Regions from separate parts of the Peribacillus sp. CSMR9 genome, predicted to be linked through region 3. Evidence: riboswitches for the same ligand, from Rfam matches in the RefSeq annotation. Region 3 holds a riboswitch; each other region holds the start of a gene.
What was found. A riboswitch is a leader RNA that binds a small molecule or an ion and turns the genes downstream of it on or off. The one in region 3 is predicted to bind cobalamin.
Positions count from the first base shown of each region.

Region 1: another riboswitch for cobalamin. It lies ahead of metE (5-methyltetrahydropteroyltriglutamate--homocysteine S-methyltransferase); the one in region 3 lies ahead of N9I19_RS05540 (ribonucleoside-diphosphate reductase subunit alpha).
Region 2: another riboswitch for cobalamin. It lies ahead of N9I19_RS09445 ((2Fe-2S) ferredoxin domain-containing protein); the one in region 3 lies ahead of N9I19_RS05540 (ribonucleoside-diphosphate reductase subunit alpha).

Region 1 covers NZ_JAOPHO010000028.1:2,898-8,007, forward strand. The annotation lists gene N9I19_RS13830 (D-2-hydroxyacid dehydrogenase) at 1-463, opposite strand, end outside; gene N9I19_RS13835 (aminopeptidase) at 612-1,721, opposite strand; gene bcp (thioredoxin-dependent thiol peroxidase) at 1,734-2,204, opposite strand; gene N9I19_RS13845 (potassium channel family protein) at 2,267-2,683, opposite strand; cobalamin riboswitch at 2,943-3,134, shown strand; gene metE (5-methyltetrahydropteroyltriglutamate--homocysteine S-methyltransferase) at 3,280-5,110, shown strand, end outside.
Region 2 covers NZ_JAOPHO010000014.1:23,871-28,980, reverse strand. The annotation lists gene cobJ (precorrin-3B C(17)-methyltransferase) at 1-1,489, opposite strand, end outside; gene N9I19_RS09445 ((2Fe-2S) ferredoxin domain-containing protein) at 1,504-1,872, opposite strand; cobalamin riboswitch at 2,024-2,213, opposite strand; cobalamin riboswitch at 2,416-2,613, shown strand; gene N9I19_RS09440 (energy-coupling factor ABC transporter permease) at 2,793-3,536, shown strand; gene N9I19_RS09435 (energy-coupling factor ABC transporter substrate-binding protein) at 3,538-3,849, shown strand; gene cbiQ (cobalt ECF transporter T component CbiQ) at 3,890-4,612, shown strand; gene N9I19_RS09425 (energy-coupling factor ABC transporter ATP-binding protein) at 4,631-5,110, shown strand, end outside.
Region 3 covers NZ_JAOPHO010000005.1:90,508-95,617, reverse strand. The annotation lists gene N9I19_RS05555 (SulP family inorganic anion transporter) at 1-754, shown strand, start outside; gene N9I19_RS05550 (hypothetical protein) at 840-986, shown strand; gene N9I19_RS05545 (manganese-dependent inorganic pyrophosphatase) at 1,085-2,014, opposite strand; cobalamin riboswitch at 2,308-2,489, shown strand; gene N9I19_RS05540 (ribonucleoside-diphosphate reductase subunit alpha) at 2,629-4,926, shown strand; gene N9I19_RS05535 (ribonucleotide-diphosphate reductase subunit beta) at 4,973-5,110, shown strand, end outside.

The sequences.
Region 1 (5,110 bases), on a different contig from region 3:
TCCCGAGACGAGCCACTTCTCCTCCTATTGCACCGGCACCAAGGACGAGCATCGTTTTGCCATTCAATTCCCCTACTTCGATCTTTCTATCCCACATTTCTTCCCTTTCATTCTTCATAAGCAGCTTCAATTTCTTTTCATATTGCAAAAGCATCCCTATCGTATACTCGGCCATTGGAATTTTATGAATGCCTTTTGCGTTCGTAACCAAAATGCCGCGTTCCTCAATGGCTTTAAAAGGCATTAATTCCATTCCTGCACTCATGACCATTATCCATTTCAAGTTCGCCGCTTTCCCAATGATTTTTTCAGTTAAGTCCTCACCGTATGTAATTAAGATTTCCGCTTCACTAAGTCGCTCATCCATCCATCCTTCTTGATAAATGAAGTTCAATTCAGGAAAAGCATCCTTCATCTTCGTTTGGATTCCTTCATCAGGAATGATCGTTGAAAGTATTAACATGTTTGTCTCTCCCTTATAATTAACATAAAAAAACACGGGCTCTGTATGTCCCGCGCAACTTTCTCTGAGGAGGTATTCCCTTAATAAAGCATATTCAGGTGTCCCCTTTTTGAGTTGGACAAAAGCCTTACCCTTATTAAAAAAGGCTTTATTTTAATGAATTTGGGTTTAATGCATATAATTCCGGCAATATGAAAACGCCATCCCTTCTGATCGGCACATCGTCAAAGTAGATGTCACCACCGCCATATTCGGGACGCTGGATCAAGACCATATCCCAATGTATGGATGAACGGTTTCCATTATCAGCTTCTTCATAGGCAAGTCCAAGAGCCAAGTGCAGACTCCCGCTTATTTTCTCATCAAACAATATATCGTCCATAGGTTCCAATATGTATGGATTGATTCCAATTGCGAACTCCCCGATAAAACGGGACCCCTCATCAATATCCAGAATTCGGTTCATTTTAGAAGATTGATTGGAAATGGCTTTACTGATTTTCCCCTTTTTCAAGTTTAATTCTATGTCACTAAAAGTGATTCCTTCATAGGTTGTGGGTGTGTTGAAGGCTATCCTTCCATTGACGCTCTCTTTTATAGGTGCAGTAAATACTTCCCCGTCCGGTAAATTCTTTTTTCCGGCACATATGATAGCCGGCATACCTTTAATGGAAAAGGTCAAATCTGTCCCTGGTGAAACGATCCTGACTTTGTCAGTTCGTTCCATCAATAGTTTTAACGGTTTTAATGCCGCCTCCATTTTCCCATAATCCATTGTGCATACGTTCAAAAGGAAGTCTTGATACCTGTCGAAAGTCATGCCGGCTTTTTGCGCTGATGTGTTGGTGGGATAATTAAGCAAGACCCAACGTCGGTTGTTCACATAGAAAAGAGTTGGAGAATTCATAGCCTCCCCTTGAAGACGGTGCCTTTCGAGGAGAACATCAGTCATTTCCACATCGTTTTCTTCACCGGTGATGATGATGACCGCATCGATATCCGTATATTTCTTCAGAGCCCATTGCGATGATGTGTCAAGTTGTTCCTTCACATTCCCTTGTAATAGGTGCCGGCTTATCTCATCGTCTTCAAGTTCTACATATGGATAAGCACCCACTCTGTATGTTTCATCAATCAGCTCTTTCAATAATGGTTTCGTGTTGATATGGCCCCGAATAAGGATTCTCTCTTTTGGCTTTAATTGTATCGAATGATGAATCAGCCTGGCAGCAAGCTTCGTTATTCGCTCATCCTTCATTTGCCTGTCCCCTTATTTTTTGAGGTCGCGAAGAGTTTCAAGAGCTTCTTCGACGTGGCCTTTTACTTTTACCTTACGCCATTCTTTGACTATCTTACCTGCCTTATCAATCAGGAATGTTGAACGTTCAATGCCCATATACTCCTTGCCGAAGTTCTTTTTCAATTGCCACACATCAAATGATTCAGCAGCTTCATGATTTTCGTCAGCTAGCAGCAGAAAAGGCAATCCATGTTTTTCGATGAATTTTTCATGTCGTGCCGCTGGGTCTGGGCTGATACCAATGATGACAGCGTCCAATTCCTCAAATTGCTCATTGTGGTCCCGGAAATCACAGGCCTCCGTCGTGCATCCTGACGTCATGTCTTTTGGATAAAAATATAAAACAATGTATTTCCCCTTAAAATCCGATAGGGAAACCATTTCACCATTGTTTGCTGGGAGTTGAAAATCAGGTGCTTTTTCTCCAATTTTAACAGTCATATTGAACCCTCCATTTCTTTCATTATGGTAAGAGTACCCAATAATCGAAAGAAATACAACTTTCATTTATTCCTTCTTTCCTGATCTAAATCAATCACCGTCCGAATTACAAACGCGGCCGGGAGCGTATAGCCGATGAATGCCTGGATTGTCGCAATCATCCTGCCTACGCCTATCGGGGATATATCCCCATACCCTACAGAAAACATCGTCATCGCACTAAAATAAAAAGAAGTCTTCAGTTGCTCGTAAAAACTGCCGTCCAAACGATTGCCCATATCAAGAATCACTGAATGATTCTGAAGCTCGTATAATAAATAAATCAGTGCAAATCCAACTAATATCGTCGCATATAAATTGCCAAGCCACAGCATATCCTCCAGAGAGAACTTCTTTCCTCCCGACTCAACAAGAAATAAGGTACGAATGCTCATCACCATGCAAAAAATGATTCCTGCAATCAAGATGTAGAAAGTCATCCCCCACGCCCCATTTCAAAACGCCACTCCCTCTATACATACTCCCTGTCCAAACAATATATTCTTTCTTAGGGACAGACTTTATCCTTATCACTAACACATCCTAAACGCATTTGTCAGGAATTCGGGACCTTATCCCGAATCTTTTTCATGTTGACCCTTTTAGTCGGATATGTTAAGGTTGTCTAAATATTTATAATAATTTTTATTTTATAAATATTAGCCACCTGCAATCAGTTTATCCAGCAGGTTTTGTGAAATTTCATATGTGGAAATAGGTTCCTAATTTTCATTAGGATTAAAAGGGAAGCCCGGTGTAATTCCGGCACGGTCCCGCCACTGTAATGGGAATGTTAGCGCCATCCAATATGCCACTGATCAACGGATCGGGAAGGCCCGTCGCTAATGATATTCCCTAAGTCAGGAGACCTGCCTATTTCGACAACACTGTTTTAACCTACGGGAGATAGGGAGGTGTTAGGGACCTTATAATTGTAAGGGGCATTCTGCATGCCTCTTTATTTTAAGCATTTCTAACTTTCTCTTTTGACGGTTAGGGATGCTTTTTTATTGTTAAATCAAATGAATGTAGGAGGATGGGAATTTTGAAAAGCAGCAGTTTGGGTTACCCGCGAATCGGGGAAGATCGTGAATGGAAACGTACATTAGAAGCTTACTGGTCCGGTAAAATCGATGAAGCAGAATTTACGGCACAACTAAAAGCCATCCGTTTAGGCAACTTACAAAAACAGAAGAAACGAGGCATTGATATCATTCCTGCCAACGACTTCACTTTATATGATCAAATGCTGGATATGTCCGTCATGTTCGGTCTTGTTCCTGAACGTTATTCAGCCTATGAAGGCGGATGCGTTCCCCTTTCCGTTTATTATTCAATGGCCCGCGGAAACAATGACGAAGTCGCTTCCGAAATGACGAAATGGTTCAATACGAACTATCACTATATTGTCCCTGAATTAAACCTGTCACAGCTGACTTTAACAGAAAATAAACCACTTGCAGCATATCGGGAGGCCAAGGAAAAGCTAGGGATTGAAACCAAACCCGTGTTGATCGGACCTTATACTTTCATCTCCCTTTCCAAAGGCTTCAATAAAAAAGATATCCCTGGCATCATCCTGAGCCTGCTTCCCCTATACACGCAAATCCTGCAAGAGTTGGAGCAAGAAGGCGTGAAGTGGGTTCAAATGGACGAACCTTCTCTTGTTTCATCCATTTCCAAAGATGATATGCAAACTGTTACTTACCTCTATGAAAAACTGAATGAAGCAGCACCAAACCTGAACATCATGCTACAAACATACTTTGATGCCGTGGAGCATTACCAAGAAGTCATCGAATTACAAGTCCAAGGAATCGGTCTTGATTTTGTACATGATAAAGGGAGGAATCTAAGTAATCTTGAAGCATTCGGTTTCCCGAAGGACAAAGTGCTTGCTGCAGGTGTGATTGACGGAAAAAACATTTGGCTATCTGATTTATCGAAAAAAATCCAATTGATCGAGACTCTTAAGAAAAAGGTAGCCGAAGACCAAATCTGGCTTCAGCCCTCTTGTTCCCTGCTTCATGTCCCAGTGACCGTTCGTAATGAAACCGCCCTTTCAAAAGAAGTGAAAGAGGCCCTCGCTTTCGCTGATGAGAAACTTGAGGAAATCATACTCTTGGTCAAAGGGAATAATCAAGGCTTTGAAGCAATCGCCGAAAAAGTCGATGCTAATAAATTTACGGTTCAAACGTTAGCAAGTTCAAATGCACGGAATCATGGGAATGTACAATCCAATGTCGAAAAGGTTAAAACCAGGAACGTCGGCCGTCAGCTTCCATTTAAAGAACGTTACCAAAAACAACAGGAATTTTTCAAATTGCCTTTTCTTCCTTCGACTACGATCGGCAGCTTTCCACAGACATTTGAAGTTAAACAAGCACGTGGGAAGTTCAAAAGAGGAGAATGGACCGCTTCGCAATATGAAACATTCGTTAACGAAGAAATCGGCAGGTGGATTGATATCCAAGAAGAAATCGGCTTGGATGTTCTTGTACACGGGGAATTCGAACGGACGGATATGGTTGAATACTTCGGCCATAAGTTAGGCGGATTCGTCTTTCTAGAAAAGGGCTGGGTACAATCCTATGGGTCTCGCTGCGTGAAACCACCAGTCATCTACGGTGACATCGATTTCATCGAACCGATGACAGTCAGGGAAAGTGTATACGCACAATCACTGACGAACAAGACGGTAAAGGGAATGCTAACAGGTCCTGTCACGATTTTGAACTGGTCATTTGTCCGTGATGATATTTCCAGGGAGAATGTTTGCTACCAACTGGCACTTGCTTTGGAAAAAGAAGTCATTGCATTGGAATCGGCTGGAATCAAAATGATCCAAGTTGATGAGCCTGCACTTA
Region 2 (5,110 bases), on a different contig from region 3:
CCGGTTCAATGCCTTCAGCAACCAGCTGACCTGGATGGGCTGTTCTTCCAACCGGTTTAGCACCAAGAAATAAGTCGAACTTCCCTTTCCGAAAGACAATCCCAATATCATCCATCACAGCACTATAACAAGCCATTCCACACCCATTAAAACCGATGTTCAGTTCCTTGGGCATTTTCATTCCGCCGAGCACCCGGTGTATTTCATCCGCAAAAGGAATGGATTCCGCTTTTTCCCCATCACAGAAATCACAGGCTTTTAATGTCAGTACATCTCCAATCGGCGATAACAGAAAGTTTGCTGATTGCAATTTCCCCGTAATGACTTCCGGATCCGTTGTCGGAATCTTTAATACGATCTTATGGTTTGGCGTGTATTCCATCGATCCCTTTTCCCCGACAACTTCCGCAAGTGTCATCATTTGTTTGGGAGTGAATTGTTTATTCGCCACACCTGGACTGACCGCAAGTTCGAATACCGACTCCACTTTTTGCTGAACAAACGGCTTAATGGGTTGCTGAACGGTTTGGCCCTTAACTATAGACAGGGCTTCCATTGCCATTTCAAAAGATGTCGCCTTCTTTTCTGGTGCTTTTGTAAGTAATCCAACCCCTCCATCAGGCTCAGCGTAGGCTTCTTGCATGGAATCGGCTTCTTGATCTAATGCCCATGGTTCTGCTTCTTTTTGCAGACGCTGATGCGGCTTCAATGTTTGCTTTTCCGAATTCAATGTATATTTCCTCTGATAACCTCTTGGTGTGATGATTTTGTCATCATATAAAAAGGTAGATGAATTACCAATAATGACGGTGGTCAACATTCCAATATCGTGATTCAACATATCTTTCAAATTGGTTATGACAATATCCTGCCGATCGCGATAAGCACTTTTCACCAACCCGACAGGTGTATCCGGTGAACGGTAGCGAAGGAGAATTTTTTGTGTTTCTACAATTTGCCTAGTCCGCCTTCCGCTACGCGGGTTATAAAGTGCAATGACAAAGTCAGCCATTGCAGCAGCTTCCACCCTTTTAGCGATAAGTTCCCAAGGCGTTAAATGATCACTGAGGCTGATGGTACACGAATCGTGCATGACAGGTGCCCCAAGTAAAGACGCACAAGAGTTGATTGCAGAAATACCAGGGATGACTTCAATGCCCACTCCAGTATCTTCTTTCCACCCTTTTTCAATCAATACTTCATAAACCAGCCCTGCCATCCCGTACACTCCGGCATCACCACTGGAAATTACAGCCACTTTCTTTCCCAGCTCCGCTTGTTTCACTGCTTCCTGAGCACGTGATACTTCCTCAGTCATTCCCGTACTAATAATCGTTTGATCTGTAAGCAATCCCTGAATGAGTTCAACATAAGTTTTATAACCAATGATGTAGTCACTTTCTTGAAGGGCTTCGACAGCACGTTTGGTAATGTGTTCAAAATTCCCTGGCCCAAAGCCCACGACGAATAATTTACCGTTAGTACTCATTAAGACATCTCCTTTTACGATTTGTTCTTTGAAATACCCGTATGAGCAGGAAAATCTGGATTAGGGGTCATTTCCCCATCACTGAATCGGTAGATCAGCTGTGGCACAAACTCCCCATCATCGATATTACTTACAATCTTCCGACCGTAATCTGGGGTTTCCACCCGATACCATCTCCCTTGGGGATACTCAATTACAACGCAGGCGTCCTTACATCTTCCGTTACAGCGTGTCCTGGTTGTATGGATTTTCATATCCAGTCCCTTTAAAGTAATTTCATCGCGAATCGCTTGGGTTACTTCTTCCCCGCCTTTTTTCATGCAACTGCTTCCATTGCAAATCAACAGATGCGTATTAGTACCCTGCAAGTTCCAAGTAGTCATCTTCTTCCTCCTGAGTTCAGGGAAAAGGCAAAATAAAAAACCTTAACATAAGAGTTAAGGTTTTAAAAAAACTATATGAATGAGGAGCCTTCGGCAAATATGCTGAATCTCCCAAAATCGTCATAGTCCTTCTACCTTTCCCTCCGAAAAGTATCATACAATTTCAAAAGCAGGTTTCCTGGCTTACGCTTCATTTTACTTTGTCCCTTCCCGGCATTAAGCCAGTGGTCATCGACAATTTCATCAGCGTTTACAGTAGCGGGGGCTGCATCGGATTTTCACCGATTTCCCTATTATCCCTTGATAATTCACACAAGAGCACTTTTAAAATGAAATATTTGGTTTTATTATACATTTCTAGCTAACTTTATCTATCATATAACAACTTTAGCAAAATTCAAAGTTTATTCCGACTGTTTAGAAAAGTTTAATAGGGTAAATCCAGCTCCATGCCTCGCTTCTCTGCGTTATTAGTCTAAAAAAAAAAAAGAGAGTGTAGCTGGAATTATTTCTTTATGATAAACTATACGAGATTTTTCAAAATAATTACATAAGTTTTATGGTGTTGAATTTTCTCGGAAATTCAGCTTAAAAGGGAAGCCGGTGAAAATCCGGAGCGGTCCCGCCACTGTAAAGGGAAGTCCTATTGCCTTAAGGTTAATCCACTGTCAAATGAGATGGGAAGGATGTAATGGGATGATGAACCAAAGCCAGGAGACCTGCCATGAAGCGTGAAACTGTTTCAGCCTACGAGGATGGGTGTGCGGATCAGGCAGAATAGCCCGTGGTTGGTTTATGCTGAGGAATTCCTGTTCATTACGCACTTCTTTCTTTTTTAGAGAAGTGCTTTTTATGTTGGGCGCCGCTTTTCTTCTAAAAGCCTTGATCAGAAAAAATTAAAAGTGTTGAAAGGAGAAAGAATGAAAAAAGACAATTGGAAAATTCTTTATTTTGTCATTTTATTGCTTCTTGTACCAAAACGTGCTATGGCCATGCATATTATGGAGGGATTTTTACCGATTGAATGGGCCATATTCTGGTGGGCCATTATCCTTCCATTTTTAATCTTGGGTTACCGGTCGATTAGGTCCAAAGTAAAGGAAAACCCAGAAACAAAAATGATACTCGGCCTATCGGGAGCATTTGTATTCATATTATCGGCCCTGAAGATTCCTTCCGTTACGGGAAGTTCTTCACACCCTACAGGAGTTGGCTTGGGTTCCATATTATTCGGACCATTGGCCATGAGTGTCGTGGGTTCCATCGTCCTGTTATTTCAAGCTGTATTACTGGCTCACGGAGGGTTGACGACATTAGGGGCCAATGCATTTTCCATGGCAGTATGCGGACCTTTCATTTCTTACTTTGTCTTCAAGGGCGCAACTAAATTGGGGTGGTCTTTTTCTCTTGCGGTTTTCTTGGCAGCTGCTTTTGGAGATTTAGGAACCTATGTGGTAACTTCCGTTCAACTTGCTCTTGCTTTTCCATCCGAGGTAGGGGGATTCATGGCCTCATTCACTAAGTTTGCAGGGATTTTCGCCCTGACCCAAATTCCCTTGGCAATCAGCGAGGGATTATTGACAGTCGTTGTGATGAATTTCTTAAAAAAATACAATCTAGGCGAATTGAAATTGCTGCGAGTTTTATCTAAGGAGGCCCGTTAATATGAAAAAAAGTTTACTGTTGCTTTTCCTGGTCGTCATTCTTGCAACCATACCGTTAATCACCCAACAAGGAACGCAATTTGGCGGTGCAGATGGCGAAGCTGAAGAAGCCATCACTAAAATCCATCCGGAATATAAGCCATGGTTCAACAGTATTTGGGAGCCACCAGGTGCAGAAACAGAAAGCTTATTATTTGCGCTGCAGGCTGCAATCGGAGCTGGTTTCATTGGATATTTCATTGGGGTAATGAGACAAAGGAATAAGCAAGCCAAACAAGCCATGCCCGAAGAATCCAAGCATGTTACTCATTGATAAATATGCCTATTTCAATGGGCTAAAGGATGAACATCCGTTGGAAAAAATGATTTTTGCACTCTCCCTTTTGCTTTTTTCCTTAACTGTAAGGGATATGGCCGTTTCGCTCATCACTTTTACGGTGATGAGTGCTTTAATCATTTTTGCGGCAAGAATCCCACTTTCTTATTATCTGAAATTACTCTTACTACCGGGGTTCTTTATATTATCAGGTACAATTACCATCCTTTTTTCTTTTACAAGCAAACCCATTTCAATATCCAATATATGGTGGTCCTGGAAAGTCGGAAACTGGCAAATATTCATCAGCGATGACAGCATTGGTACAGTAATCAATTTGATCACTGTCGTATTTGGCAGTATAAGCTGTTTATATTTCTTAACCTTAACAACACCCATTACCGTCATTCTATCCGTGCTGCGAAAACTTAAAGTGCCATCTTTATTGATCGATTTAATAGAATTGACCTATCGCTTCATCTTTATTTTTTTAGATACAGCTGTGGCCATTCACCTATCACAAGCTTCACGACTTGGATATGGCTCGATAAGGCAAGGCATTCGATCTCTCGGGTTACTAATCTCATCATTATTTTTGGGAGTATTCCAGCGCTCTGGGCAATTGACGATGGCCATGAATGCAAGAGGATATCAGGAGAACCTATCATATATCGATGATACTTACACCTATTCCTCCCGCAATTGGCTGATCGCCATTATCATACTAGGAAGCTTAATCTTTATTTATGGATATATGTAAATTGGAGGCAATTCAGAAATGGAAGAGCATATTTTTAATATAGAGGGCCTCACCCATCAATTCGCAGATGGAACGTTCGCTATCAAAGATCTTTCACTAACCGTTCAACAAGGTAAAAAGATTGCATTATTAGGCAATAATGGAGCCGGCAAATCGACTCTGTTCCTCCATTTAAATGGTCTTTTACAACCAACATCAGGAACTATCAGATATAAGGGCAAGAAAATTAAATATGACCGTAAAGCATTATTATCATTAAGAAAACAAGTTGGGATCGTTTTTCAAGATCCCGATTCTCAGCTTTTTTCCGCTAATGTGCAACAGGATATTTCGTTTGGACCGATGAATTTAGGATGGGAAAGAAACGTAGTCCGCGAGAAAGTACAATGGGCGATGGCTCAAACGGAAGTAACGGAATTAAAGGACAGACCCACCCATTTTTTAAGCTTAGGGCAAAAAAAACGTGTCGCCATTGCAGGGGTACTAGCCATGGAACCA
Region 3 (5,110 bases):
ATTATTGACCGCTCAAATAGTCGATGAGATGACTGACACGGACAGTAATAAAAATAAGGAAGCCAAAGGCCAAGGGATTTCGAATATCATTGCCGGATGTTTTGGCGGAATGGCAGGATGTGCGATGATCGGCCAATCCGGTATCAACATTAAATCGGGAGGAAGGGGCCGGCTTTCCACTTTTGTAGCTGGCGCATTTCTTATGGTATTAATCGTGGTATTGAATGATGTCCTTGTTAAAATACCGATGGCTGCCCTTGTCGCAGTCATGATCATGGTTTCAATCGGGACCTTTGACTGGTCTTCCCTAAAGCGGCTCACTAAAGCTCCAAAGACGGATGCAGCAGTGATGATCGTGACGGTCCTCATTGTTCTTTATACACATGACTTATCTAAAGGGGTATTTGCTGGAGTGCTCTTGAGCATGATTTTCTTCTCGGCTAAAATTTCTAAAGTGGCTGTTGAGAAAACGGAAGACATCCATGCTAAGAAAATCATTTATCGTATCAGCGGACAAATATTTTTCGCTTCGGTTCAGGACTTTGTTTCTAAGTTCGATTTCAAGGAAAAAGCCGAAACGGTCATCATCGATTTTTCCCATTCTAAAATATGGGATGCTTCTGCAGTCGGTGCTGTTGATACGGTTGTCCTTAAATATCAGTTTCAAGGTACACCTGTCCAGGTGCAAGGCCTGGACGAGGAGAGTTCGTTATTGCTTGAAAAACTCGCCACCTCAGAAAGTAAAATATCTTGAAAAAGTATAATTCTGCTGAATAGAAACTTTTCAAACCGACAAAATAGATAACATGAAATATTTCCTTTTGAAAGGAGCGAAAAGCATGACATCCGATCAGGATTATACAGCAGCGAATCTGTCACCAGATTTATTGAATGAACTGAAAAGCTTTGAAAGCAAACTTGGCGAGGAAGCCAATAAAGAACTGATTGTCATCGCCTATGAAAAAGAAAAGGAAACCTTAAATTAAAAAAAAAGACTCAAACACCTTTAAATGGATGGTTGAGTCTTTTTTTAATGTACAGAAAAGGGGGCCCAAAGTATTGAATGGGCACCCCTTTTCCAATATTATTTACTGAATACGTCCGTTAAAACCGGAACGATTTGTTTTTTACGCGATACAACGCCCTCTAAGACGGCAATGTTATTGTTTAATGAAACGTCATATGCCTTTTCCACTGCATCAGCCGCTTTTCCAAGAGCCAAGGCCACAGAATCATTGGTCAAGATATCCGTTACGACGAATAGGAATAAATCCAATTCCTTCACAGCGATGACCGATTCAATGGCTGCTTCTATTTCAGCTTGCTTAGCAAGAACTTCGTTCGGATCTACAGCATTGACCTGAGCTATCTCCACTTTAGCCATTCCCATGGAGAATTCTTTTGCATCAAGAGTGATTAACTGGGCAATCGTCTTGTCGCTCAAGTCAGCTCCCGCCTTCAACATTTCCAAGCCATATGTTTCAGCGTTTACTCCCGCAATATCAGCCAGTTCCATAGCTGCTGCAACGTCTTGCTCTGTGCATGTCGGGGATTTGAACAATAAAGAATCGGAAATTATGGCAGATAGCATAAGTCCGGCGATCGCTTTAGGGACTTCAATGCCGTTTTCTTTATAGATTTTATTTAAAATGGTTGCCGTACAGCCAACTGGCTCCGCACGGTAATATAAAGGATCGCTTGTTTCAAAGTTAGCGATACGGTGATGGTCGATAACTTCCAACACACGGACTTGGTCAATATCTTCTGCACTTTGCTGGCGTTCGTTGTGGTCGACCAGGATCACTCCATCCGCTTCCCCTGCCACTTTTTCCACAAGGCGGGGAGCTTCGAATTTGAATTGGTCCAACGCATATTGAGTTTCACCATTCACTTCACCCAGACGAACTGGTTCAGCGTTGATACCTAGTTGCTTTTTAAGATCTGCATAAGCGATTGCTGAACAGATTGTGTCTGTATCCGGGTTTTTATGTCCAAAAACTAATACTTTTTCCAAGATTTTAACCCCTTTTTCATAAATATTTTTCCGCGAATCCCCTCATCGCAATAAGGGAGAGCCACCTTTACTATACACTTTATTTTAACACAAAATCCCGTAAATTCAGTGCTCAAATTACCCATTCCCCAATAAAATCTTTCATTCTCAATCCCTCTACCTTCACTTTGTCAATAGATAAGGGTTGGTTTTTCTCAAATATATTAGTTGAATTATCATCGTATATGGCTTACGATAATATAAGCAGAAATACTAGATATTGATTACACAAACAATACCAATAACTATATATAGAATATTTTATAATCCAAGGTGCCAGTGATGGCTGAAAAGGGAATCCGGTGTAAACCCGGAACTGTCCCCGCAACTGTAAATGTGACGAAATGAGAAACCACTGTATAGCTCTCTCTATACGGGAAGGACTCAAAGTAGGATGATCATGAGTCAGGAGACCTGCCTTGATTTTTTCATGTTTCTTATTCTTCGGGGATTGAGATGATGAAACGATAGTATAATGGCTATTTTTTCATGGTTCTTTTATTCTATCGTTTGATCCGCTCAATCCATTTGGGCGGTTTTTTTATTTTAGCGGAAGTTTACAAGGAGGATTATTAATGACTCAAACATATAACTCTACCATAAGCGAAAATGACACCGAAACGAATTCAATCCAGCTTGAGATGTTATCAAAGGAATTCGAAGGCCGTCTCGATATGGAAAAGTTCAAAAAGCGTTTTATAAAATGGCTTGATCGCAAAAGTGACTCAACCGATGAACAGGCATCAAAAAAACTGATTCAGCTCGCTCTTGAAAGTGTGGATATAGATGCTCCCGATTGGACATTCGTTGCTGCAGCAGAACTATTGAATACGATGTATAGGGATGCACAGGCAAATCGAGGTTATGAAGGCATGAGTTATGGCCCATTCTATGAACTGATCACGGAACTCTCGCAACTTTCAGAAGGCCAGCGTTATCCCATTTATAAATCAGAACTGCTAGCTTCTTATACGAAAGCGGAAATTGAGGAATTGGGTTCGGTGATCGACCCGGAAAAGGATAAATTATTTTCTTACATAGGCATCTACTTATTAAACGATCGCTACCTAGCCCGCCCCAAAAAAGACAAGGTCTACGAACTGCCTCAAGAGCGCTTCATGATCATCGCGATGGAAATCATGCGAATGGAAAAAACGGAGCATCGTCTTCAACTAATAAAAGAAGCTTACTGGGCTATGTCCAACCTTTATATGACTGTTGCGACGCCTACTCTATCCAATGCAGGTAAAACGCATGGACAGTTAAGCTCTTGTTTTATCGACGCAATTGAAGATTCCATTGACGGCATCTATCTATCTAACTACGATGCCGCAAAAGTATCAAAATTCGGCGGCGGTGTAGGTCTTTACGTTGGTAAGATTCGTTCGCTTGGTTCTGATATCCGAGGTTTCTCTGGAAACAGTTCCGGCACGACTCCCTGGATCCGGCTATTCAACCAGACAGCTGTCAGTGTCGATCAATTGGGGCAACGTAAAGGTGCCATCGCGATTTACTTGGATGCCTGGCATAAAGATATTATGAGCTTTCTTGATTTGAAGACGCAAAACGGGGATGACAGATTAAAAGCCCATGATATTTTTACAGGTGTATGTATTCCTGATTTGTTCATGGAGGCTGTACGCGACAGAAAAGAATGGTATCTTTTCGATCCGCATACCATCAAACAAACCCTTGGATTCTCACTTGAAGATCTTTATGACGAGAAGAAAGGCGAAGGAAGCTTCAGGAATCATTATGCACTTGCTGTCGAGGCCGCAGAAAATGGTACACTTCCAAACTATAGCTTTGAAAAAATCAATGCGATGGACATCATGAAAAGCATCATGATTTCTCAATTAGAAGAAGGCGTACCATATATGTTCTACCGCGATGAAGTGAACCGGAAGAATCCGAATAAACATAAAGGCATGATTTATTGTTCTAACCTTTGTACGGAGATTGCTCAAAACTTAAGCCCTTCGACGATCACGGATGAATATGAAACAGAAGATGGAGATGTCGTTGTGGTCCGTAAAAGCGGCGATTTCGTTGTCTGCAACCTATCATCCATTAACTTGCCCCGTGCGGTGAGCAGCGATGTTTTGGAGAGGTTAATTCCCATTCAGATCCGGATGCTGGATAACGTCATTGATGTCAATAATCTTCCGGTCAAGCAAGCATCCATCTCGAACAAACGTTACCGGGCAATTGGTTTAGGAACGTTTGGATGGCATCATTTACTTGCCACTCAGAATATTTATTGGGAATCGGATGAGGCTGTTCACTATGCCGATGCTTTATACGAAAAGATCGCTTACTTAACAATCAAAGCATCCAACGAGTTGGCCAAGGAAAAAGGATCATACCCATATTTCGAAGGATCGGATTGGCATACAGGGGAATATTTCGAACTTCGTGACTATACAGATCAAAAATGGATGGATTTAAAAGCAGATGTGCAGCAACACGGTACCCGTAATGGATATTTAATGGCTATTGCCCCCAATTCATCGACTGCTAAAATCGGTAATTCAACGGATGGAATCGATCCTTTGTATGAAATTGAATTTTACGAGGAAAAGAAAAACTTCAAATTCAAGGTGACCGCACCAGGATTGACGCCAAATACGTATGAATATTATAAAAAGACCCGCTTTAATTTGGACCAACTGGAGAGCATCAGGCAAAATGCAGCCCGCCAACGCCATATTGACCAAGCAATCAGCTTTAATCTGTATGTACACAACACAATCAAAGCGAAGGTCCTATTGGATATCCATTTAACGGCGTGGGAATCCGGGTTGAAATCAACGTATTATGTTCGTTCGACTTCTTCCGAATATGACAATGCCTGCGAAAGCTGTTCTAGTTAACGACGATCATAACCTTAGTAATCTATTCTTAAAGGAGTTTTCACGAATGACCAATCATATAAAAAAGATCCGGATGCTGGAACCAACGCATCCAACTAAAGCGACCGGTGTTTTCAAAGGAGAAGCTTCAGGCTTTCTCCTTTGGAACGATATTCAGTATGAGAAATTCTATGATACCTATACA